Regions from separate parts of the Gluconobacter sp. OJA genome, predicted to be linked through region 2. Evidence: predicted binding sites of a transcription regulator. Region 2 holds the regulator's gene; the other holds the start of a gene.

Region 1 (15,323 bases), on a different contig from region 2:
CGGTAAAAGGTCAGAGCGGTCGAGTTTCCTGGCCGATGCGCCAGCGCGGTGTATTCATGGCAATCCAGCGTCTAAGGGCAAGGATTGCGCCAATATCGGGCGTTGCCCTAGAGAGGAATGGCGCTGCATTGTCGCCCGCAGCCAGCATGAAATGGTGCTTTTCCGCCCAGTGGCGCACGGTTGGATCTACCGCTGCGTCCCAGCAGGACTGCTTCCAGCTTTTGACCATATCTGGTGGGGTGAGCATCGGGAGTGCCACTGTCAGAGCTGTGTAGGTACTTGCGGAGACTGCTTGCCAGGCTCTGTATAGTGCTCCTTCAGGCGGACGGCGGCGAGCCTCCTGATAGGCCTCCAGAAAATTCGGGATTGTATCTGAGCCTGTGTCTGACAGGTCGCCTGTATGATAGAGCGGCGCTGTACCGGGCGGCAGCTTGGCGAGAATGCTCTCTACCGGTACATCCAGCGTGTAAGGCAGTAACTGAACGGCATCGACCTGATTGTTCGCAAGTGCTTCCAGTGCGTCTTCCGTTCGACTGAACCCAGACACCGGAATAGGGCGCAGGCCAAGGAGGGTCAGGCCAAGAAGGGCGTCAAGTTCTGTTCCCGTTGGGCGAGAAACAGCCAGTCGAACCGGATGATCGTGAAAGAAACCCTTTAGGCGGCTTCGGAGCGTTTTGTGCAGTTCTGCACGCGCAATGACGACAGTTGTCGTATGAGCCGTCAGAAGGGGAATCCACCGTGCAAAATCATAGTGGACGCGAGAGTCACCGGTTAGCGAGGCCAGCAGGACGCTTCCCGGCGCAATAAGGGCCGTGCTTCCGTCCGGGGCGCTGTTAGCGTCAAAAAGATTGGCAGCACGTACGCCGTCCTGACCGATATCGGGTGTGATCTCCAGGGGAGCGTCCAGTCCCAGCGTACGGGAGATAACGCCTGCCGCGAGTTCCCCGAACTGCCCTTGGATGGACGCGAGTGTTCCACCAAGGAGTAGATGTGCGTCAGGCATGTCCGCAGCACGGGCCTGCAGAGAGGGCATGGCGCTTCCGGCACCGAGCACGGCCAGCCCTTTCAGGCAGTCACGGCGGGTCGGGGAACAAAGCATCACGGCCAGCGAACTTCTGGAGGCATGCTCATCAGGATCGATTCGGTGTTGCCGCCCGTCTTCAGGCCAAAAAGCGTTCCACGATCATGAAGCAGATTGAATTCAACGTATCGTCCGCGGCGGATCAGCTGGGCGTCGCGGTCGGCGTCCGTCCACGGATTAAACATGCGGCGTCTGACAACTGCGGGGTAGGCGTCATGGAAGGCCATGCCGACGTCTTTCGTGAAGGCGAAGTCACCTTCAAGGCTTCCAGTCGAGAACTGATCGTAAAAGATGCCGCCGAGACCACGCGGCTCGTCGCGGTGATGCAGATGGAAGTACCGGTCACACCATTCCTTGAAGCGCGGATAGTGCTCCGGATCGTGCTTGTTACAGGCAGCTTCAAACATCTTGTGGAAGTAGTCGGCGTCACTGCGGGCTTCGGCACTGTCCGGGAACATTGGCGTAATATCGCCACCGCCACCGAACCAGCCTTTGGTCGTAATAATCATGCGCGTATTGAAATGCGCGGCGCTGACATGCGGATTGCAGGGGTGAGCGACTAGGGACACGCCCGTTGCGAAGAAGCGTGGATCTTCCGATGCGCCGGGAATGTTTTTGCGAAATTCGGGAGAAAATTCGCCCCAGACAGTAGAAACGTTCACGCCAACCTTCTCAAAGACGCGACCGCGCATCACGGACATTACGCCGCCGCCGCCATCCGGGCGATCCCAGGCCGTGCGAACGAAGCGTCCCGGTTGCGTGCGATCTCGCAGGACCTGGGAATTGCCTTCGGCGGCTTCGTCTTCAAGTTTCTCGTAAGACGCGCAAATCCGGTCCCGGAGAGATTCAAACCAGGCCTTCGCCTCACGCTTCAGCGTGTCATGAGGCACATCCGGGCGAACGAGTTCAGCAAAAACGGGGCTGATCTGGTCCATTTTTCTCTCCCCTACCATCCTAAGGACAAATTCTTGTTACGCGGAGTGTCCTAGCAAATTGCGCTCAAGACGAACAGTTGGCTGGCTGCATGTCTGCTGTCGCTCTGTGGCGCGACGATGGCAGAGAGCATCTTGCCGCTTCGTAAATGCCTGCGTGATTTTTTTTGGACACGGATCAGCGGAGGCTTGCGCCAATCTTCCGTCTCGTGTTCCTGAACGGTCCTCAAACATGTTAATCAGGGGCGGACTGAACAACCATGTCTTCGGAAACAGAAATTCAGCCGGTTATCGGCGTTATCGGTGGCTCCGGCCTCTATGATATTGACGGTCTGGAAAACAAGGAATGGCGTCGGGTTGAAACGCCGTGGGGCGAAACTTCTGACGAACTCCTTTTCGGAACGTTTGAAGGCATCAAGTGCGTCTTCCTGCCCCGTCATGGTCGTGGTCATCCGATCCCGCCCTCACGCCTGAATTTCCGCGCAAATATTGATGCTCTCAAGCGCTCAGGCGTGACGGATATTCTGTCTCTTTCAGCTGTGGGCTCTTTAAAGGAAGAACTCCCGCCAGGTCGTTTCGTGCTTGTCGATCAGTTCATTGATCGCAGCTTCGCGCGCGAGAAAAGCTTCTTTGAGACGGGATGTGTGGCGCATGTCGGCATGGCGGACCCGGTGTCTGCTCGTCTGCTGGATGTGCTGGAAGCGGAATCCCGTAAGCTCGATATTCCGGTGACGCGTGGGGGAACCTACATCGTCATGGAAGGGCCGCAGTTCTCGACGCGTGCTGAGAGCGAGCTCTATCGGTCATGGGGTTGTTCGGTGGTTGGCATGACCAACATGCCAGAAGCCAAGCTCGCCCGTGAAGCCGAGATGACCTACGCAACGGTTGCCATGGTCACGGATTATGACTGCTGGCACACCGAGCATGACAGCGTGACGGTTGAAGGTGTGGTGAAGGTCATGAAGGGGAATGCGGATAATGCCCGCCGTCTCGTGAAGGCTGTGATCCCGGTTCTGGGTCAAAAGCGCCCTCTGGACCTTTCCGCCGAGCGTGCGCTCGACTTTGCGATTATCACCGCACCCGAGAAGCGAGATCCGGCTCTTGTTGCCAAGCTGGATGCCGTTGCAGGTCGCGTTCTGAACAAAGCCTGAAATGGCTTGCCGCCCGCGTAAAAGCGGGCGGCAGAATGGAAGGGTCAATCAGGGGCCTTCCTGCTTTTCGTCGATTTGAGCATAGCCCGGCTGACCGGCGTCGGTGCTGGGATCATCCAGCAGTTCGCGTTCTTCTTTGCGATCAGCTACGGGAAAATGGCGGTGATCGCCCTGATCCGTGCTGCGCTCTGGGAATTCCCCAAGATTCTCCTGTAAGCGTGGATCTTCGATCTGAACATCTGCCAACTCTGGCGGCGGAAGATCCTCAACAGGTGTGCCTTCGGGAACGCCCTTGATGGAAATCAGGTCCGTCGCTTTGTCCAGATAGGCTTCAGGGCCACCGTCCGGCTTGCCGTCAGCTTCCCAAAGCAACTTGGCCTCGCGGCGGATTGCTGCGTCACGTTTTGGATCTGCTTCGAGTGGGTTGTTGCTCATGATCAGAACTCCTGAAGGGTTGGGCGCAGGACAATCTCGTTGATGTCCACGTCGTCAGGTTGTGAGATGGCGAAAGCGATGGCCCTCGCCACGGATTCCGCCGGAATTGCAATCTTGTAGAACGCTTCAACATGCTGACGACTTTCACTGTCGCCGCTGCCCGTTTTGAGTTCGCTCTCCACTGCGCCCGGCTCGATGGACGTAACGCGAAACGCGTTGCCAGCTTCTTGACGGAGGCCATCGCTAATGGCCCGCACGGCAAACTTCGTTCCTGAATAGACGCTGCCTCCAGGGGCGAAGACCTTGATCCCGGCAACCGAGGACAGGTTAATGACATGTCCCGATTTCTGACGCTCAAAGATCGGTAGTGCTGCGGCGATGCCGTACAGAACGCCTTTGATGTTGATGTCGATCATCCGGTCCCACTCGTCGACCATCAGTCGTTTCATGGGGGCAATCGCCATCAGCCCGGCATTGTTCACGAGGACATCAAGACGTCCGAAGTCCTGCTCAACGGCTTTTACAACGTCCGCAACGTTCTGGCGGTTTGTGACATCCAGTGTGTAGGCCCGTGCTGTCTGGCCAAGTGCTTCGAGCTCCGAGACAATTTCGTCCAGCCGGTCCCGGCGCCGGGCAGCGATAGCAACGTAAGCCCCTCGTGCTGCGAGATAACGCGCGGTGGCCTCACCAAGGCCGCTGCTACCGCCTGTAATGAGGACAATTTTTCCTGCAATGCCTTCCATGTCAGGCCTCACGCACGCTTGATGTGATGCTTCAGAAACGCGACGCTCCGGCTCCAGGCCAGATCACGGGCGTCCTGATTGAAGCTGGAACGTTCTGGGCATCCAAAGCCATGCCCAGCCTGATCATAGAGGAAGACCTCGACTTCCGGCCGGCTTGCGCGAATTTTCTGAACGTCACCTGGCGGAATAGACGCATCTTCTCCGCCGAAATGGAGCTGCGTTGGGCAGTGCGGCGCTGTGTCACAATGGTTGGCAATACCGCCGCCATACCATCCCACGGCGGCATTAAAGTGGTGCGTCCGTGTTGCCGCAAGCCACGCGATGAGACCGCCCCAGCAGAAGCCGATAATCCCGACTGGTCGGTGACCGTCCTCCTGTCTCAATTTTTGAGCGCAGGCTTCCAGATCCTGCTGGATCAGATCTGGCGAAATACCACTTCGAAATTCCAGCCCTTCCTTCAGGCCAGCCTCGTTGTACGCCAGAACCGTATGGGGTTTGACACGGTCAAAGAGGGCAGGGGCGAGAACATGGAAGCCCTGCTGAGCCAGATCAGAGCAGACGTCCCTGATGTGTCCGGTCAGGCCAAAAATTTCCTGCACGACGACAATGGAGCGTGTGGACTCGGGGGAGCCCGTCTCCCATGCCTCGAATTCGTGGCCGTCTGCCGCCGTGAGGCGGATCATGTGGCCCTCGGTCTTTTCTTGGGAATGCTTGTGGTCCATTGATTTCTGTCCAGTCTCTGTAACGCCGGAAAGGCAGATGCCATGAGCGACGTCATCAATCTCCGTCGGGAACGCAAACGCCGCAAGTCCGTAGAGGATGCGAAGGAAGCTGAGACCAATCGTCGTCTTTATGGCAGGACGAAAGGTCAAAAAATGGCGGATATGCTAGAGAAAAGGCGTTCCGAGGCCCTGTTGGACGGAAAGAAAATTTTTTCTGCCGAGGGCGATGGTTCTTGACGAAAACGGGTGGCGGCACTACCTCTCTTGGCACTCTCGATATGGGAGTGCCAACTGCGCTGCAGTAATTGAGCGCGTAACCCGGCCGCGTCGCTTTGTAGAAGGGCACGGCCTAAAATGGAGCGATCCATGACGACATTTCGTCCCCTGCATGACCGCGTTGTAGTCCGTCGCCTGACCGGTGAAGAAAAGACCGCTGGCGGCATCATCATCCCTGACACCGCCAAGGACAAGCCGACCGAAGGCGAGATCGTTTCCGTAGGCCCGGGCGCCCGGAACGAGCAGGGCCAGATCGTGGCTCTCGACGTCAAGGCAGGCGACAAGGTGCTGTTCGGCAAGTGGTCCGGCACCGAGGTGAAGATCAACGGTGAAGAACTGCTGATCATGAAAGAGAGCGACATTATGGGTGTGATCGGCTGAAAAGCCGTCCCCGTTTCCTCTCGTTAAAAACCTCAACAGGAGATTAAGAACATGGCTGCCAAGGAAGTTAAGTTTGGTGCCGACGCCCGCGACCGTATGCTGCGTGGCGTTGATATTCTTGCAAATGCCGTCAAGGTAACGCTGGGCCCGAAGGGTCGTAACGTTGTTCTCGACAAGAGCTTCGGCGCACCGCGCATCACCAAGGACGGTGTGTCTGTCGCCAAGGAAATCGAACTGGCTGACAAGTTCGAGAACATGGGCGCTCAGATGGTACGCGAAGTTGCGTCCCGTACGAACGATCTGGCTGGTGACGGCACGACGACGTCCACGGTTCTTGCTCAGGCAATCATCCGTGAAGGTGCCAAGGCTGTTGCAGCTGGCATGAACCCGATGGACCTGAAGCGCGGCATCGACAAGGCTGTCCTCGTCGTTGTTGAAGAGCTGAAGAAGAACAGCAAGAAGATGACCTCCCCGGAGGAAATCGCTCAGGTCGGTACGATCTCTTCCAACGGTGAGCGTGAAATCGGTGAGATGATCTCCTCTGCCATGCAGAAGGTCGGCTCCGAGGGCGTCATCACGGTTGAAGAAGCCAAGGGCCTGCACACGGAACTCGACGTTGTCGAGGGCATGCAGTTCGACCGCGGCTACATCTCCCCGTACTTCGTGACGAACCCGGAGAAGATGACGGCTGATCTCGATGCGCCGTACATCCTGATCCATGAAAAGAAGCTGTCTTCGCTTCAGCCAATGCTGCCGCTGCTCGAGAGCGTTGTGCAGTCCGGCCGTCCGCTGATGATCATCGCTGAAGACGTCGATGGCGAAGCACTTGCCACGCTGGTCGTGAACAAGCTGCGTGGTGGCCTGAAGATCGCTGCCGTCAAGGCTCCGGGCTTCGGTGACCGTCGCAAGGCCATGCTGGAAGACATCGCGATCCTGACGGGTGGCCAAGTCATCTCCGAAGACATCGGGATCAAGCTGGAATCCGTTACTCTCGACATGCTGGGCCGCGCCAAGAAGGTTCACATCGAGAAGGAAAACACCACGATCGTTGAAGGCGCTGGCAACAGCGACGACATCAAGGGGCGTTGCAACCAGATCCGCGCTCAGGTTGAAGAAACAACCTCTGACTACGATCGTGAGAAGCTCCAGGAGCGTCTTGCAAAGCTGGCTGGTGGCGTTGCCGTCATCCGCGTCGGTGGCAGCAGTGAAGTTGAGGTGAAGGAGCGCAAGGATCGCGTTGACGACGCTCTGCACGCAACCCGCGCAGCTGTCGAAGAAGGTATCGTCCCGGGTGGTGGTACGGCTCTTGCCCGCGCTTCCGTTGCTCTGAAGGGTCTGACCTTCGATAACGACGATCAGCGGATCGGTGGCGAGATCGTTCGCAAGGCGCTTCAGACACCGCTGCGTCAGATCGCTGAGAACGCTGGTGAAGACGGCGCCGTGATCGCTGGCAAGGTGCTCGAGAACGACACCTACAACTTCGGCTTTGATGCTCAGAACGCTGAGTACAAGGACCTGGTTGGCGCAGGCATCATCGACCCGACGAAGGTTGTCCGTACGGCTCTGCAGGATGCCGCTTCGGTTGGTGGTCTGCTGATCACGACGGAAGCCATGGTTGCCGAGCGCCCTGAGAAGAAGGCTCCGGCTGCTCCAGGTGGCATGGGCGACATGGATTTCTGATCCAACGCTTCAGATTCCCCAGTTTTAAAAGCTGGGGAATATGTCGAATAATTACAAAAAGAGCCGTCTCACCTCAGGGTGGGGCGGCTTTTTTTTGACTTGTTTTGATATGCGTCCGACACATATGTGACCCTTATGCAACGCTTGTCACAAAACCATCACGGAGCGATCGTACTCGCTGGAAGTTGGGGTGACACTTTCGCAATGAAATGTCTAAAGGACGTCACTGCCTTTAGAAGGATTTCGTCTTATTATGATCGTATCGCGTCGCAATATGCTACTTTGCGCGTCGGTTATGGGTGTGGGTGCGCTGTCAGGCGCGGCACAGGCCGCAACAACCGATCACGCTAAAACCACGTCCTCACATGTGCGCCACAAGACTGTGACACATAGTCCGGTGCGTTCTGCTGCGACGCCTGCAACGACAGCTCCGGTTGCTGCAACCCGTCAGGTTGCAGCTCCGCAGTATGCTGCGCCTGTTGCGGTCAGCAATACACGTGCCCTGCGTTCCATCGATTCCAATCGATCCGAGAACGTTGTAGTAACGGGTTCGGCGCTAAGCACGTCGAACAACTCCAATGCCAATCCGGTCCAGATCGTGACCAGCAAGCAGATTGAGCAGACAGGTGCCACTACGATTGGTGATTACCTGCAGCGTCTGCCGTCCATGGGATCTTCGGGTACGACGAACAGCCAGACCAATGGTACGGGCGGTTCGTCCTGCATGGATCTGCGTAACCTTGGACAGAACCGTGTTCTGGTTCTGGTCGACGGCAAGCGTGCTGCCATCAATGGCAACAACAGCTGCTTCGACATGAACACGATCAATGTTCATCAGGTTGCCAGCATTGAAATCCTGAAGGATGGCGGTTCTGAGCTGTACGGTGCTGACGCTGTTTCTGGCGTTATCAACATCAAGCTCCGTCATGACCTCAATGACGCCAACCTCACGGTTCGTGGCGGCATCGGAACGGATCAGGGCGACGGCCAGACTGGCATGATCTCCGGCTACAAGGGCTGGAACTTCGATCATGGCAAGGGCAACGTAACGCTCTTCGGGTCTTACATGACCTCGAGCGGCATCAAGCAGGCTAACCGCTCCTGGGCAAGCCCGGTTCAGGGTAACGACCCTATCAACCCGGCCAACCTTTCCTTTGGTTCAGGTTATCCGACAGGTGGTCTCTTCCAGACCAGCACCGGAAACTATGTCGGTAGTGAGAGTGGCGCTCTGCACTCCTACACGAAGGCTGATCGTTACAACTATGGTGCTGACCAGAACTTGACGAACTCCCTGACGAACGGGACGCTGTCGTTTGATGCTCACTATGACATCAACCGTCACTTCACGCCGTATCTGAACTTCAACTACGCCCATCGTAATTCGTCCACGACGATGGCGCCGATCCCCGTTGCTGGCAGCATCTACCCGTCCACGCTGCCGACCGCGCTGTATGTTCCGGAGAACTATCCTGGAAATACGCTGGGTGAAGACGCCTACATGTCCAAGCGTATGGGTGAGTGGGGCAACCGCCGCAGCGAAACGGCCACCGATACTTACACGGGTATTGCTGGCGTAAAGGGTGAAATCACCCACGGCTGGAACTACGATCTGTCCTACACCTACGGCTGGAACCAGGTCATGTCCCAGACGTCTGGCGTTGGTAACTACTCCAAGCTTCTACAGACATACGGCTTGCAGCAGGACACCCCGGGTGATTCCGACAGTACGCTGAGCTACAATCCGTCTGTTTGTAATGCTGCTGCAGGTTGCGTTCTGTCGAACCCGTTCGGCAAGCTTTCACCGGAAGCCGCAGCTTATTCCAACTACACGTCGCATGATCACTATTACTACCAGCTTCGTGACCTGAACCTGCGCATCAACAACAACCATGTTGTTCACATGCCATGGAACAACGGTGGCGACCTGGGTCTTGCGCTTGGTATGGAACACCGTGGTGAGCAGCTTGCCTATCACCCGGATGCACTGGTTGAATCTGGCCAGACGCTGACGAACTCTGCGTCCTACACCGGCGGTGGCTTCAATGTTTCCGAAGGCTACATCGAAGGCAAGGCAACGCTGCTGCATAACGCTTTCCTTGCCAAGGATCTGACGATTGACGGTCAGGGTCGTTACTCTGCCTACAATACGTTTGGTGGCACGAAGAACTGGAAGGTCTCCATCAACTGGGCACCGATTCAGGACATCCGCTTCCGCGCAACACTCGGCACGTCCTATCGTCAGCCGAACGTGTATGAGCTGTATGGTGGTCAGTCCCTGGGTTACGCTTCAGCGACCGATCCGTGTGATTCCGTGCAGGCCGCATCCTACGGTGCACAGTCTCCTGTCGTAGCAGCTAACTGTGCACGTCAGGGCATCAACAGCAGCACGTTCTCGTCCAACTTCTCTGGACAGGCACCGACGCTGTATGGCGGTAACGCGAAGCTGCGTCCTGAAACGGGCCGGACCTACACGATCGGTACGGTGATCACGCCGCGCTGGATCCCGGGTCTGTCTGCGTCCGTTGAATACTGGCACTACACGCTCAAGAACATGATCACGTACCTGAGCAGCCAGTACATCATGGACCAGTGCTATACGGGCACGAACACGTCTTACTGTGATCGTATTACCCGTGTTGCAAGCACCGGGCAGCTGAATGCTGTGACGTCCATGTATGACAACATTGGCGGCCTGAAGACGAGCGGTATCGACTTCGACCTCGACTACCGTATCCGTGTCACGCAGCACGATGTCCTGACGCTGTCCAACAACTTCCAGCAGCTCGTCAGCTACCTGCAGCAGAACGAAGCTGGTGGTCAGTGGTACAACTATGCCGGTCGCATGATGTATCAAAGCGGCAGCGGCAACCCGCGCGTTCGTGACTACGCAACGGTTGGCTGGCAGCACGGTGCGTTCGGCGTGACGTACATGATGCAGTACATGGGCGGCATGGTCTGGAACGACGGCACGACAGATCTGAAGCGTGCCAACGGTTATGGCCGTACCAGCACCCCGGGCATCTTCTCTCATGATGTGACGGTGTCTTATCGCTGGAAGAGCTGGAACTTCGAAGGTGGTGTGAACAACCTTCTCGACAAGAAGCCACCGTTTGTTGCCAGCGCAACGGACAACAGTGCAGCCGCACTGTATGGCAACCTCTACATGGGACGTTACGTCTTCCTGCAGGCAGGCGTGAACTTCTGATCCTCGGGTTTTCCGGGAACATGAAAAAGGCGGTGGAATTTCCACCGCCTTTTTTTATGTGTCACTGTCTTCGAAATGGTCGGATCAGGACGGAGTGAAAAACTCAGCAATATCACTGATGGTCTCTGCCAGGCTGAGGCGCCGAACTTCTACACCTGCTGGGAAGGCAGAGAGAAGACGTGAGGGCATTCTGCGATCGAGCATCACAAAAACACCCCTGTCATCACCTTTCCGGATCAGGCGGCCGAAAGCCTGTCTCAAGCGCATTCTGGTAATGCGATCATCATAATCACCGGGTCTTCCTTCTGAGAGAAGGCGGCGTCGCTCACGATGCAGAATATCGGGGCGGGGCCATGGGGTCTTTTCAAACACCACCATGCGTAAGGCTTCCCCCGGCACGTCCACCCCATCCCGCATGGCGTCGGTGCCCAGTAAGCAGCTGTGTGTTTCCGTGCGGAAGACATCGACGAGTGTTGCGTTATCCATGGCATCAACGTGCTGGGCATATACGGGGAAGCCCTGAGCCTCCAGTGGCTCGTTAATGCGACGATGAACCTCGCGCAGACGGCGGATTGCCGTGAAAAGCCCAAGAGCTCCTCCACCCGCTGCTTCGAATAGTGCCCGAAATGCATGGGCAAGAGACGCGATTTCGACGGAAACGTCGGTCACAACATAAGCGCGCGTCTGCTTGGCGTAATCGAACGGGCTCATGAGTGAAGCGCGGATTGGTGGCTTCATGAAATGCGCGGCCCCAAGCCGTAGTTCTGCTGCGTGCCAGCTTTCTTCTCCGTCTTCTGAGCCAGTCTGATCGCGCAATGTGGCGGATGTCAAAAGCAGGCCATGAGCCGGGGTCTGAATGGTCGATGCAAATGGAATTGTCGGGTCCAGCCAGTGACGATAGAGGCCCACGTCATGGTCCCCCTGTGTCCCACGTGTTCTGGGGAGACGTTCAGTCCGGATGAAATCAATATGGACGGGTGTCAGGTCAGGTTCGGGGGGCGTCTGAAGGGCGTCCAGCATTCCGATCCAGCCTGTAACGCGGCTGATGGCGCGACGGTGCAAAGTCCGGATGAAAGCCTCGATCCGCTGGCGCGTGGGGGCTTCCATTTCCGGATCGTCTTCTACCGTTGCTTCAAGCCGTTTTGTCAGCTGGATCAGTGGGGTTTGCAGGCGCCGCAACGCTCTGGCCAAGTCCTCTGCGCTCGTCCGCACTGTATCATTCGTGGGGTGCAGATCGCACTCGGTGGAGATGTATGTGGTGTCCTGTTGTGGGCCTTGGGTGCGTCGCGCTTTAAGTTGATGGTCGAGAGCCTGAAGAAACAATTCAGCAGGGTTATTCAGTTCCGGCTCGGGTGCCATGAGCGGAAGAAACGCGGGTGCTTCGTCTTCCTGCGGAACCGGCGCGTCCATTCCGTTTTTCAGTCTTACGCTCCAGCCCGGAGCTGGCAGCGCTCGGGCAGCTTGCAGCACGGCATGAAGTGGGGCGTCTATTGTCGGAATACGTTCAACCAGATCATCAAGCCGCCGCAGGAGTCCGCGTGCTCTGGATCGGCTTCCCTCTGCACCCAGAAGCCAGCGCCTGAGTTCGGCTGTTTCAAGCCCTGACAGAACCATGGCAAACGCGCTGTCTGCTGCTTCGGGGACGTGATGTCCTTCATCGAAGACATATCGCGTTGGCGTCGCATCTTCATCGGGGAGGCCGGGGGGTGCGAGGGCGCTCCAAGCCGCCTGCGACATGACAAGCGCATGGTTGGCTACGACAAGATCTGCCTGTCTGGCACGACGAATACCATGTTCCACAAAGCAGGTTTGGTAATGTGGGCACGCCGCATGAATGCATTCGCCACGTCTGTCTGCCACACCGTGCAACGTACCCTGGCCAAAGAGATCGCCGAACCATCCCGGGAGGTCGCCACCCATCAGATCACCGTCGCGGCTCGCTTCAGCCCATCGTGCGAGAAGACTGAGGGGAAGCAGGGCTGCCGCTCCGTCATTCCCCCGAGAGGTGGCGGCATTGAGCAGATCCTCCATATTCAGGAGGCACAGGTAGTTCTCACGTCCTTTGCGGACGACGACCTTTTGTCTCAGTGTTGCCTCATCGGGATAGAGACGATGAAGTTCCTGCTCGATCTGCCTTTGAAGATGTCGCGTGTAAGTGCTGACCCAGACGGCTCCATCATTCTGCTCAGCCCACAGGCTTGCAGGCGCAATATAGCCAAGGGTCTTTCCCGTGCCTGTTCCGGCTTCAGCAAGTACGACATTGGGCGATCCGAGCGTTTCCCGGGGCTCGAAAGCCGCAGTGGCCACAGATGCAAAGTCGGCCTGTCCGGGGCGTGCTTCTGCATTCTTGCCAAGGATCTGGCGTAGTCTTTCACGCGCGGCCTGCGGTGAAACGGGCTGGCTGCCGGGAGCTGGTCTGGGGGCTGTTTCCTCCCAGCGTGGCAGGCGGCGCCAGACGCGGACGGCATCATAAGGATGCGCACTGCCCGGGTCGGAGGCTGTGCCGATGGCATCTGCCACTTCGCCACTCCAGATCCAGCCGGCCCGCGTCAGCGGGAGCAGGAGGGCCCGTAAGCGCTTTCCTTCAGGAATATCAGCTTTTTCCCGTAACTTGCCGAGCAGGGTCTCGCAGAGCAGCGGCAGGAGATCCGCCGTGGTGGTTTCTGGCGGTGTCAGTCCAAGAGCGATCGCCAGTCCGCGCGGGGTAGGCGCAACGGTTGTGGCGGGACACACGAACAGAAAGAGATCCAGAAGATCAAACCAAGGGACAGGCTGGGATAGCGGTGTGAGATCAAGGGCGCGCAGGGCGGCCGGGCCATGAACGAGAAGGGGAGGTGGAAGCTGCGCCAATCTTTCCCGTACCTCATCGGCCGGGAGGTCAAGAAGCTCACCATCGGGCGTCAGGAGAGAGGACAGGCCTCGTCTCGCGACAAGAGCGGGTGCGTCAAACGGAGATGGGAAAGATGGCGAGCGCGGCATTGCGGTCAGTCTAACTGGAAGGGCAGAAGCGAGCGAGTGCTTTAAAGAACAGACCGTGAAAGAATGAAGAGGCTTGGGCTGTCATATCGGTTTGGAAGTAAATTTGACACATTTCGTCATGGTTTGGGGGCCTTGGAGAAACTTCGTTTGCTCTCGTACTGCTTGACCCGCGATACGTGTCTGCCTACGTTTTCCGATAATCATGCACAATTCCAGAACACATATCATCCCGTCCCTCGCATCTGACGCGCCGCTTCCAAAAGCATGGCCGTTTGAAGAGGCAAAAAAAATTGCCGAGCATGTTGGCGCGCGCGCTCCAGAAGTGCCCGCACTGCTTGAGACCGGGTATGGCCCGTCCGGGCTGCCACACATTGGCACGTTTGGCGAAGTGGCCCGTACGACGTGGGTACGGCAGGCTTTTGAGGCTCTGACAGGCCGGCCGACGCGTCTGCTGGCGTTCTCGGATGATATGGATGCCTTGCGCAAGGTTCCGACGAATGTGCCGCAGCAGGACCTCCTTGCAAAGCACCTCGGCCTGCCTTTGACGCGCGTTCCCGACCCCTTTGGTGAATACGAGAGTTTCGCCGCTCACAATAATGCCCGCCTGCGCCAGTTTTTTGACGGTTTCGGCTTCGACTACGAATTTGCATCCGCGACAGACTATTATACGAGCGGGACATTTGATGCTGCACTTCGGCGGATGCTCGAAGTGCATGATGAAGTTGTTGCGACCATTATTCCGACACTTGGTCCGGAGCGCCGCGCGACTTACTCCCCTGTTCTGCCGATCCACCCTGAAACGGGACAGGTGATGCAGGTCCCGATCATCAAGGTGGACCCGGATGCCGGTACGGTCGTCTGGAAAGATGAAGCGGGCAAGACGTTTGAAACATCCGTCTTCGGTGGACACGCCAAGATGCAGTGGAAGGCCGACTGGGCCATGCGCTGGTACGCTCTGGGTGTCGATTATGAAATGTCCGGCAAGGATCTAATCGATAGCGTGAAGCTGTCTTCGAAGATCTGCCGTATTCTGGGTAAGCAGCCGCCTGCCGGACTGACCTATGAGCTGTTCCTTGATGCTCAGGGTCAGAAGATCAGCAAGTCAAAAGGCAATGGCCTGTCTGTCGAGGAGTGGCTGCGTTACGGCACGCCGGAAAGCCTCGGCCAGTACATGTACCAGCAGCCTACGCGTGCAAAGCGTCTGTTCTTTGACGTTATCCCCCGTGCAACGGATGATTACCTGACACTGGTTCAGAAGGCTGAGACGCAGGAACCGGTAGACCTGATGGCAAATCCGGTCTGGTTCATTCACGGCGGAACTGTGCGCCCGGAAGACACCAGCCCGGTTTCCTACACAGCGCTGCTAAATCTCGCGAACGTGGCAAATGCGGATAATCCGGAGACACTCTGGAAATTCCTGCGTCGCTATGACGAGACGCTGTCGCCAGAAACGCATCCGTATGTCGACAAGCTTGTTCGTTGCGCTCTGACGTACTTTCAGGAGCAGGTGTACCCGAACAAGGTTTATCGTGATCCCTCCGAGACTGAACGAAAGGGCCTTGAGGACCTGGCTGTCGCTCTGGAGAAGCTCCCTGTTCATACGTCTCCTGGCGATGTGCAGGATGTCGTGTTCGAGGTCGGCAAGCGCTACTTTGAGAAGTCTGAGCTGCGCTCATGGTTTGGTTGTCTGTATGAAGTGCTTTTGGGCCAGAGCGAAGGCCCGCGCTTCGGCATTTTC
Region 2 (15,323 bases):
CGGTGCAGGCTGAGCGAAAGCGACGGCCGGTGCGATTGCACCCGAAGCCAGGGCCAGCGTCAGAGCCATGGCGCTGGCCCGGACGGCGCGCGCCTTCGTCGGAACGTCAAGAGCAGGAAGGCGGAACAGTCTGGTCATGAACTCCATATCCTCGTTAGAGATGCCCGTTTTAGGAGCTGTCTGGGGTGCCGGCCATATGGGGACCGGCCCTTTTCCTGAACCTCTCCGAACCACCTGATCCGAAGAGGCAATCTTATTGGACTACTGGCTGACGGACACTTAGTCGCCCATCGTGAAGTCAACGTGCAGAATGTGGTGATGCTCGGTAACCGGAGCGCCGTTAACGACGGCGGGCTGGTACCGGGCTCGACGAAGGAAGTCGAGCGCACTTTCCACAAACTCGTGACCACCGGTGGAGCTGACAATCGCGCAGTTTGCCGTGTGACCGTTCGGAAGAATGTCGCAGGAAGCCGTAACTTTACCTTCACGGTTCTCTTCCTGGGCTTCCTCCGGATACTCCGGCTTGGCGCCGTTGATCGGAGACGCGCCAGCTGTGTGATCAGGCACTGCCGGAGCTGGCGGACCCTGCGGGGGAGCCGGAACAGGCTCAGGTGCAGGCGTCGGGCTCGGCGGAACCGGATGCGGTGGCTTGGCGTGTGTGACCCGCTGGATCGCCTTGGGTGGCGGCGGAACACTGATCTTCGGCGGCGGAATATACGGCGGCGGCGGCTGTTCCATCTGCGGCGGCGGCGGAGGTGGTGGTGGCGGAGGCGGCTTAGGCTGCTCCTTGATCACTTCCGTCTTGATGGGCGGCTTTTCGTGGACGAGTTTGCCCACAGCACCGCTCATGAGCGCATAGATTACCGCGCCCATAGCCAGCACGGCCACGACGATCGCGACAATATAGTCCGTCGGCTTGCGCTGCTGTGCGGCGTAGCTCTTCATGTCGAAACCTTCTTACCCCTCACTGACACCGACAATGGATCCACACCTGTACGGTGCGAGATCTCGACCTTGTGTTTGCATCGAGTTCCCTCACCTCACGGACGTGTGATTCGTCTCATGTCGTGAGAACATACCCGATATGCTGATTGGGCAGCCTTCGGGCCATGGTGTCAAGCTGATTATTGCCTGTCCCGAAACGAAAAATTCTCATCTTTCGATCGTCTGGCGCCAATATTCGCAGGAGAGTGGGCGAAAAAGTACACTTTTCCGCTTTTTTTCTGCCTTCAGAAAATCAAATTTCCAAAAACTGTAACAGAATTATAACAAGAAGGCCGGGACAGCGTATTAATTACGCCGCCCCGGCCTTCCGGTTTCGTTTTAATGCGCCAGAGTACTCTTACTGGGCAGAAGCGCTGGCTTCAGATCGTGTTGCCCCAACGCGTTGCGCAAGAGAAGCAGACATGAAGTCGTCCAGGGCACCATCCAGAACAGCGTCCGGATTTCCCTTTTCCACGCCCGTCCGCAGATCCTTGACCAACTGATAGGGTGCCAGAACGTAGGAGCGGATCTGATGACCCCATCCGATATCCGTCTTGGCAGCTTCCGTCTGGGCAGCGGCAGCTTCGCGCTTCTGCAGTTCTGCTTCGTACATCCGGGCCTTCAGCATTTCCATCGCCTTGGCGCGGTTCCGGTGCTGTGAGCGGTCCGTCTGACAGGCGACAACGATGCCGGTCGGGATATGGGTAATACGAATGGCCGAATCGGTCTTGTTAACGTGCTGACCGCCTGCGCCTGAAGCACGGAAGGTATCCACACGCAGATCCGAATCGTTGATCTCCACTTCAATGGAATCATCGACCACCGGATACACCCAGACAGACGCGAAGGACGTTTGACGACGGGCAGCAGCATCGAAGGGCGAGATGCGGACGAGACGATGCACGCCAGCTTCCGTTTTCATCCAACCATAAGCGTTGAGGCCGCTGATCTGGATGGTGGCAGACTTGATGCCTGCCTGCTCGCCTTCACTGCTTTCAATGAAGGTCACCTTGTAGCCGTGCTGTTCTGCCCAACGGGTGTACATGCGCAGGATCATCTCGGCCCAATCCTGGGCTTCCGTTCCACCTGCACCGGCATTCACTTCGACGTAGCAGTCATTGCTGTCAGCTTCGCCGGACAACAGGCTTTCGATTTCGCGCTTGTGCACATCGGCTGCCAGCCCACGCAACGTCGCGATGGCTTCCTGCACCAGATCCGTGTCGTTCTCCATTTCTGCGAGCTCGACAAGTTCCAGCGTTCCTTCAACGTCCTGCTCGATCTGTTCAACGCCCTCGATCTGATTGGCGAGCATGGTTCGCTCGCGCATCAGCTTCTGGGCAGCGTCAGAATCATTCCAAAGGTCTGGGTCTTCCGCGCGGTGGTTCAGTTCCGCGAGGCGTGTTGTGGCGACATCCCAGTTAAAGATGCCTCCTCAGCAGTGCCACCGACTGCTTGATCTGTTCGGAGAGGGCTTCGGTCTCAGCCGACATTATAAATACTCCACTTATATATAAGGTGGTTTGGCTGCCCTCAGTACAGGCCGCCTACACCAATGTCACCATCCGATGCAGCAGGTTTCTGGGCCTGAGGCTTGGCATTCGGGGAAGACCCAACACTCGGCGCGCTGGTGTCTGTCATATCGCTCTCGGAATCCGAAATAACGGCATCCGCCCCGGTATCTGCCGCTGTCAGGGCTTCCGTACCAGCACCAAAGCCATGCAGAGCCACCGACGCACCCGGAACCTGATCAGCCTTGAAGCCGTCTGTCGCAGTGATACGGCCGGTGTTGTAGGACGCCAGCGTGATATCGGCCGGAACACGGAAATCCAGCTTCGGCCGGTTGGCGAGCGCCACCTTCATGATCTTGTTCCAGATCGGGCCGGCAATGCGGGCACCATCAGCGTTCCGCCCGAGCGTTTGTGGCGTATCGAAACCGACCCAGACGATCGTGACGATATCCGGCGAAAAGCCAGCAAACCAGGCATCATGGAAATCCTGACTGGTGCCGGTCTTGCCCGCGATGGGACGGTCGATCCCAGCCCCCGCCATGCGACCTGTGCCGTTCGCAATGACGTCTTTCAGCATGGCTACGATCTGATAGGAGCTGGCTTCACTGGCGAGCACGGGACGGCTGTCTGTAATGGAGGGAACCGAGATGCTCCCGGCAACCGGAGCTGCTGGCGGCGCAGGTGTTGCACCAACTTCAGGCGTGACTGGAGCAATCGTGGGGGATGAAGGATCGGCCGCCGGTGGAGCTGGGGGAGCCTGCAACGTTGTTCCCAACGCCAGACCTGGCGCACGCCAGATGATATTGCCCAGACGATCCTGAACGTCATCCACCAGTGTCGGCGACACTACATGACCGCCGTTTGCAATGGTTGCATAGGCTGCTGTTTCCTTGAGGACCGTTGTCTCGACGGCACCAAGAGCAGCAGGCAACACATGCGGCATTTCATCCACCAGCCCCGCCTTGATGGCAGTATCTGCAACAGCCTTCATGCCCAGATGGGCGGCCACCCGGATTGTCACGAGGTTCCGGCTTTCACGCAGGGCATCGTGCAGAGTGGTCGGGCCCCAGTTGTCGTGTTCGTAGTTCTTGGGGTGCCAGTCGCCGTAAGAGACAGGGGAGTCATCAAACTTCTCGGACGGAGAAATACCCTGCTCCATGGCCGCAAGATACACAAACGGCTTGAAGGAAGAGCCCGGCTGACGCAGAGCCTGCGTTGCGCGGTTGAACTGACTTTCGTGAAACGACCATCCACCCACCATCGCCAGAACACGGCCTGTATGGACGTCCATCGTCACGACAGCGCCTTCGACCTGCGGAATCTGACGCAGGGCAACGGAGCCACTTTCCTGCGGTTCAATCATGATGACATCCCCAGCACGAAGCGGGTGCATCCGACGTGCCCACGCGATGTCTGTTGCCAGAAGAGGACCCGTCTTCGCTTGGCCTTCTTCATTCCAGCCAACACGAGTTCCGCCAGGAAGAATGACGCCCAGACGCCACTCCCTTAGCATTCCGGCTGGACCTGAGACCTTATCGAGACTTTCTTCCCAGCCTTCTGCGTCAATGCCATCAAGATGGATGACCGGACCACGCCAACCTCCGCGGCTCCGATCGTAATCCATCAGACCTTCATGCAGCAGTTTCGTCGCTGATACCTGAAGGGGCTGATCCAGACTGGTATGAACTTCAAGACCGCCTTGAAGAGCGCGATCCTGACCATACAAGCTGATGAGCTGACGCCGGACCTCGGCCCCGAACCACTCTGAGTCCGGCAAAGGTCCAAACCGCTGTTTCTTCTGCGGGACCAGTGGCTCCTTCTTGTCTTCCTGAGCCTGCTCGCGGGAAATGACGCCGTTATCGGCCATCAGATCCAGAACAAGATTTCGGCGCATCAAGGCTGCGTCAGGATGAAGGAACGGATTGTAGTGTGTCGGTGACTTCGGAAGGGCCGCCAGTGACGCGGCTTCTGCATCATTCAGTTGGTCGAGAGGCTTGTTGAAATAGGTCTGGGCCGCGGCGGCGACACCAAAAGAGCCGTTCCCCAGATCCGCCCAGTTCAGATAGATCTCAAGAATCTTGTCCTTGGACAGCACCTGTTCCATTTTGACGGCAAGCAGGGCTTCCTTGATCTTACGATCAAGTGTGCGGGCATTGCTGTTAAGCAGCATCCCACGCGCAACCTGCTGCGTAATGGTGGACGCACCGACAGCACGGCGCCCATGGCGGGCAAAAACGTCTGTTACGCCTGCACGGGCAATGGCCATCACATCCACACCACCATGGGTGTAGAAATTGTGATCTTCCGTTGCGAGGAAGGCGCGCTTTACCCGATCCGGAATCGCTTCCAGCGGAACGAAAATACGCCGCTCATTGGCAAGCTGAGCCATCAGACGATCATCAGACGCATAGATGCGACTGACGGTCGGGGGCTGATAGGCTCTCAGGCTGTCCACACTTGGCAGATCAGCCACGAGTTTGGCGTAGGTGGTCCAACCCAAGATACCCGCACCCGCAACACCGACCAGCCCGACACCGGCGACGATGGCAAGAGACTGACGGAAACGGCGGAAACGGGGCCCGCGGGGCACACTGGCCCTGGGGTCCTGCGGATTACGGGAGCGAATGGAACGGCGCGTCATACAAACTGCATAGCACTGAAACGAGCCGTTCGTCGCCCCCACTGAAAAGGGTCATTTTGTGACAGTTTACGGCGGCTCGTGATCGTTATGATCCGGCGGCGGATTTCTTCCACACCTCTTCACCCTGCCGATTCAGAGTAGCAAACTCTTCATCGTTGAGATTCAAGGATGCTGCCCGAACATTAGAGGCCAGATGGGCTCTGCTTCCGGTCCCCGGAATGGGCAACATGACCGGTGATCTTTTCAGGAGCCACGCCAGAGCAATCTGCCCTGCATCTGCATGATGCCGATGCGCGATCTTGTCCATGTCCGTACCGGGCTTGGCCAGTTCTCCGGCAGCCAGAGGTGCCCAGGGAATGAAGCCGATGTTTTCCTTGGTACAGAAATCCAGAACATCTTCGGACTTACGGTCCACAAGATTGAAGCGGTTCTGAACCGTTGAGACCGGGAAGTATTTCTGCGCGAGCTTGATGTCCTTCACGCTCACTTCCGACAGCCCAACGTGTCGGATCAGGCCTTCTTCGCGGAACTTCGCAATTGCCTCGAACTGCTTCTCTGCCGGGCAGTCTGGTCCAATCCGATGCAACTGCCAGAGATCAATGTGCTCCACGCCCAGCCGTCGCATGGACATCAACACGCACTGCCTCAGATAGTCCGGGTTTCCGACTGGTTTCCAGATGTCTGGACCATGCCGTGTCAGGCCGCCCTTCGTCGCAATGACCATCTTTTTGTAAGGATAAAGCACTTCACGGATCAGATTTTCCGAGACGAACGGACCGTAGGAATCCGCTGTATCAATAAAATCCACCCCGAACTTCGGGAGGCTTTCAAGGGTTTGGACCACTTCTTCGTGGTCTGGAGGTTCATCCCAGATGCCCTTGCCGGTAATGCGCATCGCGCCAAACCCGAGGCGGTGGACCTTGAGATCACCACCAATGAGGAATGTACCGGATTTCTTTGCGTCAATCGTAGCCATGGACTCTTTCCTTTCCGATGGACGCAGGATTCAACAGCGCAAAGGCGGAAGGGTTGCAGTCACTATCCCAGCAGGCGCCCGACCATCCGGGCCGTGTAATCCACGACGGGTACAATTCGCCCGTAATTCAGGCGCGTTGGCCCGATGACGCCAATGGCGCCCACGATTTTCTGGGCTTCATTACGGGCTGGCGCGACGATCATGGACACGCCCGACATTCCAAACATTCCGCTCTCACTGCCGATATAGATTCGCACACCTTCCGAAGCGTCTGCCAGTTGCAGGAGCTGAAGCATGGTCTCCTGCGTTTCGAGGTGATCGAACAGCATACGGATCGTGGTCAGTCGTTCGATCTCGGTGATATCCGCCAGCAGCTTGCCCTGCCCCCGAACGAACAGCGTTCCGCCATCAGCGTCCCATGTGGCCAGACCACTTTCGATGACGCTGGCGGTCAAAGCATCAAGTTCGTGGCGGTTGACGTCCATTTCCTTGCTGACACGCTCTTTCAGAGTGCCAAGCGTCAGATCCCCCAGGTGGGCGTTAAGATAGTTCCCAGCCTCGACAAGGGCAGAATGCGGCAGTCCTGCCGGGGTTTCGATGATGCGATTTTCCACCTGGCCGTCTGAACTGACCAGCACCACGAGAACACGTCCCGGACCGAGCGCAACGAACTCAATATGTTTGAGCGTCGCGTCAGATTTAGGGGCCAGCACCAGACCTGCTGCGGATGACAGACCCGACAGCATGGACGATGCTTCCGCCAGGGTCTCCTGATAGGACCGGCCATGAATTTCCAGCCGGCTGTCGATACTGGCTCGGTCTTCGTCAGTCAGGGCACCGAATTGCAGAAGACCTTCAACGAAGAGTTTAACGCCCTTCTCGGTCGGCAGACGCCCTGCGGACACATGAGGACTGAACAACAGCCCGGCCCGGCCAAGATCTGCCATGACGTTACGGATGGTGGCGGGAGACAGAGACAGATTCAAGCGCTGCGCCAGAGTGCGACTGCCGATTGGCTCCCCTGTTTCAACGTATTCCTCAACGATTTCCCGCAGGATCGCAGCTTCCCGCTCTCCTAATCCGGAAGCAAAGGAGTTCGGCATACGGAAGAAGGAAGGGTCAGGTCTGATCATGGTAAAACTGTATGTCGGGGCTGGAAGGCTTCTCGTCAAACGCGGTAGAGGCAGGGCTCGGTTCTGAGAGAGGATTTTTTCGCATGACAAAGCGCCCATCCGGACGCGCCTGTGACGAAGGTCGCGCCATTTCCATTGAAACAGGCTTTGCCCGACATGCGGAAGGTTCAGCACTTATCCGGGTGGGTGGAACGGAAGTTCTGTGCACGGCGTCTCTCGAAAATCGTGTCCCGCCATTTTTGCGCAACAAGGGTCAGGGCTGGATTACGGCCGAGTATGGCATGCTTCCGCGCGCAACCCATCAGCGTGGCAACCGTGAAGCCTCCAAGGGCAAGCAGTCTGGCCGGACGCAGGAAATCCAGCGCCTGATTGCAAGATCCCTGCGAGCCTGTGTGAATCTGAAGAAGCTGGGAGAACAGACTATCACGCTGGACTGTGATGTCCTGAACGCTGATGGCGGGACACGCTGCGCTTCCATTACCGGCGCCTGGGTTGCTCTCTCCATGGCTCTGAAAAAAGCCAATCTGTCCTCAGTCATGACAGCCCAAATTGCGGCGGTCTCCTGCGGCCTGACCTCTGCTGGCGCCGTGCTGGACCTGGATTACGTTGAGGACAGTGCCGCTCAGGCCGACACGAACTTTGTTCTTACCGCAGAGGGTGGCATCGTCGAAATTCAGGGGACGGCGGAAACGTCCCCCTTTCAGGAAACCGAGTTTTTTGAACTGCTGCGTCTGGCCAAGCTGGGCACAGCCCCCCTCTTTAAAGCTCAGACTTCCGCACTGGAGACATTGTAATGCGCCGCCTGTCCCGTGGGTCAAAAATTGTTCTGGCAAGCCACAATGCCGGGAAACTGCGTGAATTCTCCAGCCTCCTTGCAGAAAGCGGCATCACTGTTGTGTCTGCAGGGGAGCTGAATCTGCCAGAACCGGATGAAACGGCAGACACATTTACGGGCAATGCTGAAATCAAGGCTTTGGCGGCGGCCCGTGCATCTGGTTTACCAGCCCTAGCGGATGATTCCGGCTTTTGCGTCTCGGCACTTGGCGGCCAGCCCGGCGTTTATTCGGCGCGATGGGGCGGCCCTGCAAAAGACATGACCGTTGCCATGGAGCGTGTGCATCGCGAAATGGGTGAAACGTCAGACCACGCAGCATCGTTTGTGGCGGCGCTCTGCCTGGCATGGCCAGACGGCGAAACACATTGCGTGGTTGGGGAATGCCATGGCCAGACAGTCTGGCCTCCCCGTGGGGATCATGGTCACGGCTATGACCCGATGTTTGCACCAGAAGGCGAAAGCCGGACCTTCGCAGAAATGGGCGAGCACGAGAAAAATGCGATCAGTCACCGTGGCCGCGCGCTCACCCTTTTCCTTACTGAATGTGTGGAAGACTGAACTCTACGTTCGGCGAACAGGAGAGCGGCGGACTCTCCTGTTCCAGGTGATAGGGCCCTTTTGAACAGACCTCCACAGACAGCATGCCCGTCTCCTTGCCCAGAACATTTTCGAGTTCCAGGTGAGCACGCCCCTCTGTCCAGCGGGCATCATCGCCTTCGCTCGACGCCCATCCCATACTTTCAGGAAATGTAAGATGTGATGTGAGGCGGTGAGCCCCTCTCACGGCGTAAAGAGTGATGTCCCGGATCAGGACCCCGCGCTCTTCGCTGGCGCAAGACTGACTGTGCCTGCGAGAGAGAAGCCAGAGTGATTTTATAGGGGTGGAAAGAATAAAAAGGGCATGGCTTCCCTGCCAGCGGGCTGGATGGATGAGATATCCATCATCACAAGCAAGGTGAAGGCCGGGATCATTTGTAAGGTAGTCAAAAGAGGACATGCGTTTTCCTGCCGTATGCAGTGATTTTATTGTCCATCATCGAGCACGCACTTTCCCGACCATGGACAGCTCCATGAAGCAGACTGCAGTCTCTCATCCACACTACATTCTCGCCCGCTTCATAGAAATATTATGTCATAAACAGATCTGGTAACAGTATAAAATCAGGTTTCTGCAGAGAAAAACGGCTCGATAGATACTCTGTCGAAATGATAAGCGTCAGGATGCACTCCCGTCAGAGCCCCTGGTGCCTAACAACAGGCCCGTGACTGACGAGAATACCCCGCTGCCACACCTGATCTACCTGATCGATATCCGCGATGCTTTGGTCTGGGGCGCCACGAACGATCAGAAGATCTGCCCGCTTCCCTGTTTTCAGAACACCGCGATCTTCAAGCTCAAGCAGTTCAGCGGCGTTCCCAGTCGCCAGATGAATGGCTTCAAGCGGTGTCAGGCCAGCTTCCACGGTCAAGGCAAGTTCGCGATGTTCTGCAAACCCCGGTAAACGCGTTGGAGCAGCCCCTGAGTCTGTTCCAAAACCCACTTTCACACCTGCCCGATAAAGCGTCAGAAGGTTCTTCTGATTAATCGCAAGCGCGGTGTGCGAAGCCGCGACAAGCGGCTTGGAAAGTGTCTGTTTACGCCAGTCTGCATCTGAGAGCTGAGCCATCAGGGCAGGATCGATGGCAGCCGCAACGAAAGGAACATTCAGAAGCTCCGGATGCTCTGCAAAAAGGTAATTCGCCTCGTCCAAGCCCAGAGTAGCGATATACCAAACACCATGAGCCTTTACGGCGTCGATCAGAGCCTGATCAACCGGCTGATCCCGCACACCATGCGCGAGGATATTGGCCCCAGCATCCACGACAGCTTTGGCAATATCCAGATCATGAATATGGACCGCCACGCGCGTATTGTGCTGATGGGCTTCGTCTATGACCGCCCGGTAAATGTCAGGAGACATCTTTGGAAGCGTCTTGCCATTCGGCACACCGTTCCGGAAATCATCCACCCAGAGTTTCACGAGATCCGTATGTTCCGCGACCATACGGTCTACGTCCTGACGCGCCTCCTGCGGCGTGGTCGGACGATAAACCTGATCCGGGCCTAACCCTTTGACCATGGCCGATGGCGGTGCACCATTGGGAGCACCAATGCCCTGATCGACGCCAAACAGATCCGCGCCTGGATTTTTACCCGCATGCTGCTCCCGCCGCAGATCATCGAAGAGCGGCGATCGGTTCAGGCCCAGCGCCGTAACGGTAAGGACGCCGTAATCACTGTACTGTTTCAGAGCCGCCAGAATGTTGGCTCGGGTATAGTTCTCGTTGCTGCCAGACGTTCCCTTGATAATACCGACATGGCTGTGGTCGCTGATCAGAGCGGGCAACAGAGTTTTGCCACTGAGATCGACATGTTCGGCTCCTGATGGGGCCGGATCACCGATAGAGACAATTCGCCCATCGTTAATGACGACTGTAACGTTTTCACGGACAGGGTCTCCTGTTCCATCGATCAGGCGGGCATGATCGAATGCTACAGGTTCTGCCTGCGCGGTGCAGGCCATCAACGTCGCCGGAGCGGCCAGCAAAAGCCCAGCGAAAGCAGAACGAAGTGTCATGATGGAATTTCCCCTCAGCAGCATTCAGGCTGAGGGGAAACGTTCTGTCATGCAGAAAAGACCAATACAGTCTCGCGATTGTGAAAAGACCCGAGGAACTTTTAGCCTTCGAGAGACTGAAGCTCGAACAGGCGCCGGTAAATACCGCCCTCCTGAGCTACCAACTCGGCATGAGTGCCATCTTCCTTCAACTCACCCCGACTGAAGACAAGAATCCGATCCAGCTCCATCACCGTGGAAAGGCGATGGGCCACCACGATGACGGTGCGGTTCTGCATCAGGCGGCGCATTGCCTCCTGCACCAGGGATTCAGATTCTGAATCCAGACTGGATGTTGCTTCATCGAAAATAAGGATGGGTGCATCTGCGAGGAATGCCCGGGCAATCGCGACACGCTGACGCTCACCGCCCGAGAGCTTGACCCCGCGTTCACCGACCATCGTGTTGTAGCCTTCCGGCAGACGCTCAATAAAGGCTGCTGCGTTGGCCTGACGCGCTGCTTCCTTGATGTCTTCGATGGATGCAGCAGGCCGGGCATAGGCGATATTCTCGGCCAGTGTGCGGTGAAACAGCACTGGTTCCTGTGGAACAATGGCAATGTGCGACCGCAGCGAATCCTGCGTGACATGCGCGATATCCTGACCATCAACCGTGATGCGCCCAGTGTTCACATCATACAGGCGTTGCAGAAGCTTCGTGAGGGTCGTCTTTCCAGAGCCACTCGGCCCCACGAGGGCCACACGTGATCCCGGCGCGATATCGATTGTGAGGTCCTGATAAAGAGGTTTGTCCTGGCCCGGATACTGGAAGGTCACGTGCTCGAAGTGGACTTCGCCCTTCGTAAACCGTGCAGGCTGGGCATCTGGTGCATCCTGAATAGCCGAATCCCGGCGGAAGATGGCGATCAGCTCTTCCATCTCATTGACGGAACGCTGCACCTGACTGACCTGCTGACCCAGGTCTCGAAGATATCCCTGCACGAGAAACATCATTGTCAGAACGTAAGCGACGTCACCCGGACCGGCCTTGCCCTGCCACCACAGCATGACGGCAAGCCCGATCATGAGCATCCGCATCACGAGAGAGGCCAGCGCCTGAATATTGGCGCTATTGGTGCCGCGCAGCCATGTCCTCAGGGTACGTCCGCGCCAGCCTTCGACGATGGTGTCCAGCCGCTGCTCTTCCCGCTTTTCAGAGCCGAATGCTTTGACAACCGGATTGCAGGTGACGGAATCCGCGATAGCTGCACCCATTTTCGTGTCCCATTCATTGGATGCACGGGCACTGGGCGCAACATAACGAAGCGTCAGGATAATTGAGAGCCAGGCAAACAGCACGACCGAAACCGCAAGGACCGATCCCATCAGGGGAGAACGGAACATGAGGACGGCCGTAGTGCCACCGAGCACCAGAACCTCTGGCCCGATCATCAGCAGTAAGGTGTCGTCCAGTGTGTCGATAGCCCACATGCCTCGGGTCAGGCGGCGAACCGTCGATCCGGCAAAGGTATTGGCGTGCCAGTCGGTTGAGAATCGCTGCACGCGGGCAAAGGCCTGATTGAGGACCTTGTGCATGATTGCCAGCGTCAGATGTGAAATCCCGACAAAAGACGACCGACGACCGAACAGCCCAATCAAGCCAAGCGCAATCAATCCTCCCACCATAAGGAACGCATCATTACGCAGGCTCAGAAGCTCATCGGTTTTCGGGATGTTTGGCCCGGCAGCGTGTTTGGAAATATCCGAGACAAGGCGACCAGCCAGAATCGGTGTGACGACGTCTGCCAGTGTGGCGAGCGCCACACCAGAGAGTGTCCAGGCCAGCAGCGCTGGATGTGCCAGCCAGCGGCGGCAGACAAAGGACAGGACTTCTGTAAAGGAAACGTCGATTTTCCGGCCTTCCTGTTTCTGGCCGGTGAGTTGCGTAGAAGTATCGGACACGAAGAGCTCCGCCGTCTTGTCCCTCTAAGGACAACGGCCTGATGGCATGAAATTTTCAGATGTTTCGCGTATCTTGCCGGACAGTCCGGATCAGACGCAACAGCCCGCGCGGAGTTTCAGCCATGACAGACGCCCCCAGACCCATGAGCAAGGCCGCGGCCAAGGCTTTCATTACTGCTCTGGCCGAAGCCAACCCGGATGCGGAAAGCGAGCTGATCTTCCGCAATACGTTCGAGCTTCTGGTGAGTGTGGTTCTCTCGGCTCAGGCGACGGACAAGTCAGTCAACAAGGCGACCAAGGGGCTGTTTGAACACGCGCCCGATCCGGAAAGCATGGCGGAACTCGGGGAATCCGGGATCGCGCAATATATCAAGACGATCGGCTTATGGCGTGCGAAGGCGCATAACGTGGCCCTGCTGTGCGAGCAGCTTCTGGAACGACATGGCGGGGAAGTCCCCGCTGACCGCAAGTCTCTTGAGGCGCTGGCTGGTGTCGGACGGAAGACGGCCAACGTGGTGATGAATGTCGCGTTTGGCGCCGATACCATGGCGGTTGATACGCATATTTTTCGCATCGGGAACCGGACCGGGCTGGCTCCGGGGAAAACAACCCGGCAGGTTGAGGATGGTCTGGTGGCGCGCATCCCCAAAGACATGCTGCGGCCAGCCCATCACTGGCTGATCCTGCATGGGCGTTATGTTTGTAAGGCCCGGGCGCCTGAATGCTGGCGCTGCCCGGCGACACAATGGTGTCTGTATCCGGACAAGCGTCTCACGCCACCCCGCACAAAAGAAGCTGCCTGATCGAAGCTACTCTGCCTCAGCCAAGGGCAGATTGGGCATTCCGTGGGAGCCTATGGCAGGAACCCAGGGACGACTCCCACGCCAGCTCCGGTCCGAGACAAGCTCTGGACCGCCTCGATGGAGAAAGACCGCATAGGCGCCGTTTCTCCAGACCGAAAAACGGTCAATAAACGGAACTCCGGGACAGGCATTCCGGGCCGGAGATGCACTCACGAACAGGCTAATTCCCTGACAGTCCTGCGCAGACGGCAAACGAACACCATCCAGGCTATCTTTAGCCCGCAGCAGCACCGTCTGGCCTTTGAGTGAGACACGGCAGAGACCCGTCATGCAGTCTGGTGGCAGGGAGCCTGTTGGCAGAGCCAGCGCCCGTTCCCAGTCCTGAAGTGCCAGGTTTTCGAGACTGCCATGAGGACCAACCATCAGAACGCCGCCGCCCCTCAAGGCAAGCAACCCTGCATCAGCGGAAACCAGAACGTCCGGATGAGGCGCCAGCCAGATGGAGAGAATTCCCACACCAATAGGCCCAAATCCAGCGAGGCGAGGCCACCCCTTCCAGAGGCACAACCAGCACAGCCCGAGAAGCAAGGCAGCAAGCCCCCAGCCTGGCATGGCTGGAACAGGTTCGTAAGCAAACGGGAACATCGCAACTGTGTGCGCGATGACCTGAATAATCCGGATGCCCCACCCCATGACGATGAGCGGAAGACCCGCGGCATGTAATGGCATCAGGAGCAGGGACAGGAGACCTGCGGGCATGATCCAGACGGCGGCCAAAGGAACGGCCAGCATGTTGGCGAGCACGAACCACGGCTGGAAGATGCCAAAATGCGCCATGCTGACCGGCAGGGTCGCTAACCCCGCAAGAAGGCTGGTGAGGGACAAGGCAACCAGATGGGACAGGATGACGCGCACTGCCCCACCTTCACCTCGAAGTCGTGCAAGCGGTTCACGCAGAACTTCATACCCGGCGATCAGCCCCATCACGGCGGCAAAAGACATCTGAAAAGAAACGTCCAGAACAGAAACCGGAGAAACCAGCAGGATAACGAGCGCAATCAGGGCAAGTGATCGTATGGACAGTGCGCGCCGCCCTGTAACAAGAGCCAGCGTGACCAGTGTCGCCATACCCAGTGCGCGGACGCTGGGCAGATGTGCCCCGGTCAACAGGACATATCCGATACCAGCAAAAAATCCTGAAACTGCTGCGATTTCTCGACAGGGCCAATACAGAGCCAGACGCTCGAAGGCGGTCAGAAACGCGCGAACAGAAACCGTGACGACAGCCATGACCAACCCAAGATGCAGCCCGGCGACCGCCAGAAGATGCGCCAGCCCGGAGGCAGCGAATTCCTGACGGGTGGAAGCATCAATCCCGCCCGCCTCTCCTGCGAGCAGCGTCGCGGCGATGGCGCCGGTCTGGCCGGGGAGCACGCTTTCGATGCGCGCTTCTATGGCTTCTCTCAGTCCCTCCAGGCCTGCCGTCGCGTTTGCACTATCCATGTGCTGGAGTGTGCCCAAAGCATACCCACTTCCTGCTGAGCCAGAGAACCAGGCTTCCCGTTGCAGATCGCGACCGCCCGGCCATGACGGAGCCGAAGGAGACCGCAACATTGCTCTGATCTGGACGGTACTGCCCGGTAATGCGGATGCCGGATCATCATCACGGAGTTTCAAACGCAACGTACGTTTGAGAGGCGCCATTCCTGCGTCGACGGGCGTATCGAACGTCGCGTGCGCCAGAACAATCCGTCTCCCGCCTTCATCGCTGCCTGGCCTGGGAGGCAGTGTCTCTAGCGCGATAACCTGCCCTGTTACGACAGAAGCTCGCGTTGGCAGAGACGGCATGGGCGGTTGTCGGCGTGTCTGCCATGAGGCGTCCAGA

What was found. The regulator HrcA, encoded in region 2, represses chaperone genes, less so after heat shock. The targets are predictions, from matches to a motif close to GTTNGCACTCNCNNNNNGNGAGTGCNAAC.
Region 1: the regulator HrcA is predicted to act here: its motif matches at 5,328-5,356, upstream of groES (co-chaperone GroES).

The regions. Positions count from the first base shown of each region.
Region 1 covers NZ_JBDIWI010000001.1:2,162,522-2,177,844, reverse strand. The annotation lists gene ABDK75_RS09885 (Smr/MutS family protein) at 1-6, shown strand, start outside; gene ABDK75_RS09880 (hypothetical protein) at 11-1,099, opposite strand; gene hemF (oxygen-dependent coproporphyrinogen oxidase) at 1,099-2,016, opposite strand; gene ABDK75_RS09870 (S-methyl-5'-thioadenosine phosphorylase) at 2,274-3,164, shown strand; gene ABDK75_RS09865 (DUF2934 domain-containing protein) at 3,213-3,599, opposite strand; gene ABDK75_RS09860 (SDR family oxidoreductase) at 3,602-4,342, opposite strand; gene ABDK75_RS09855 (dienelactone hydrolase family protein) at 4,351-5,064, opposite strand; gene ABDK75_RS09850 (DUF4169 family protein) at 5,107-5,301, shown strand; gene groES (co-chaperone GroES) at 5,431-5,721, shown strand; gene groL (chaperonin GroEL) at 5,773-7,401, shown strand; gene ABDK75_RS09835 (TonB-dependent receptor domain-containing protein) at 7,655-10,606, shown strand; gene ABDK75_RS09830 (ATP-dependent DNA helicase) at 10,691-13,585, opposite strand; gene ABDK75_RS09825 (lysine--tRNA ligase) at 13,788-15,323, shown strand, end outside.
Region 2 covers NZ_JBDIWI010000002.1:669,656-684,978, forward strand. The annotation lists gene ABDK75_RS13510 (MotA/TolQ/ExbB proton channel family protein) at 1-138, opposite strand, end outside; gene ABDK75_RS13515 (energy transducer TonB) at 280-945, opposite strand; one part of gene prfB (peptide chain release factor 2) at 1,343-2,404, opposite strand; one part of gene prfB (peptide chain release factor 2) at 2,406-2,474, opposite strand; gene ABDK75_RS13525 (PBP1A family penicillin-binding protein) at 2,515-5,133, opposite strand; gene ABDK75_RS13530 (aldo/keto reductase) at 5,219-6,109, opposite strand; gene hrcA (heat-inducible transcriptional repressor HrcA) at 6,172-7,242, opposite strand; gene rph (ribonuclease PH) at 7,326-8,036, shown strand; gene rdgB (RdgB/HAM1 family non-canonical purine NTP pyrophosphatase) at 8,036-8,635, shown strand; gene ABDK75_RS13550 (hypothetical protein) at 8,613-9,074, opposite strand; gene ABDK75_RS13555 (amidohydrolase family protein) at 9,310-10,695, opposite strand; gene ABDK75_RS13560 (ABC transporter ATP-binding protein) at 10,797-12,635, opposite strand; gene nth (endonuclease III) at 12,758-13,438, shown strand; gene ABDK75_RS13570 (ComEC/Rec2 family competence protein) at 13,445-15,323, opposite strand, start outside.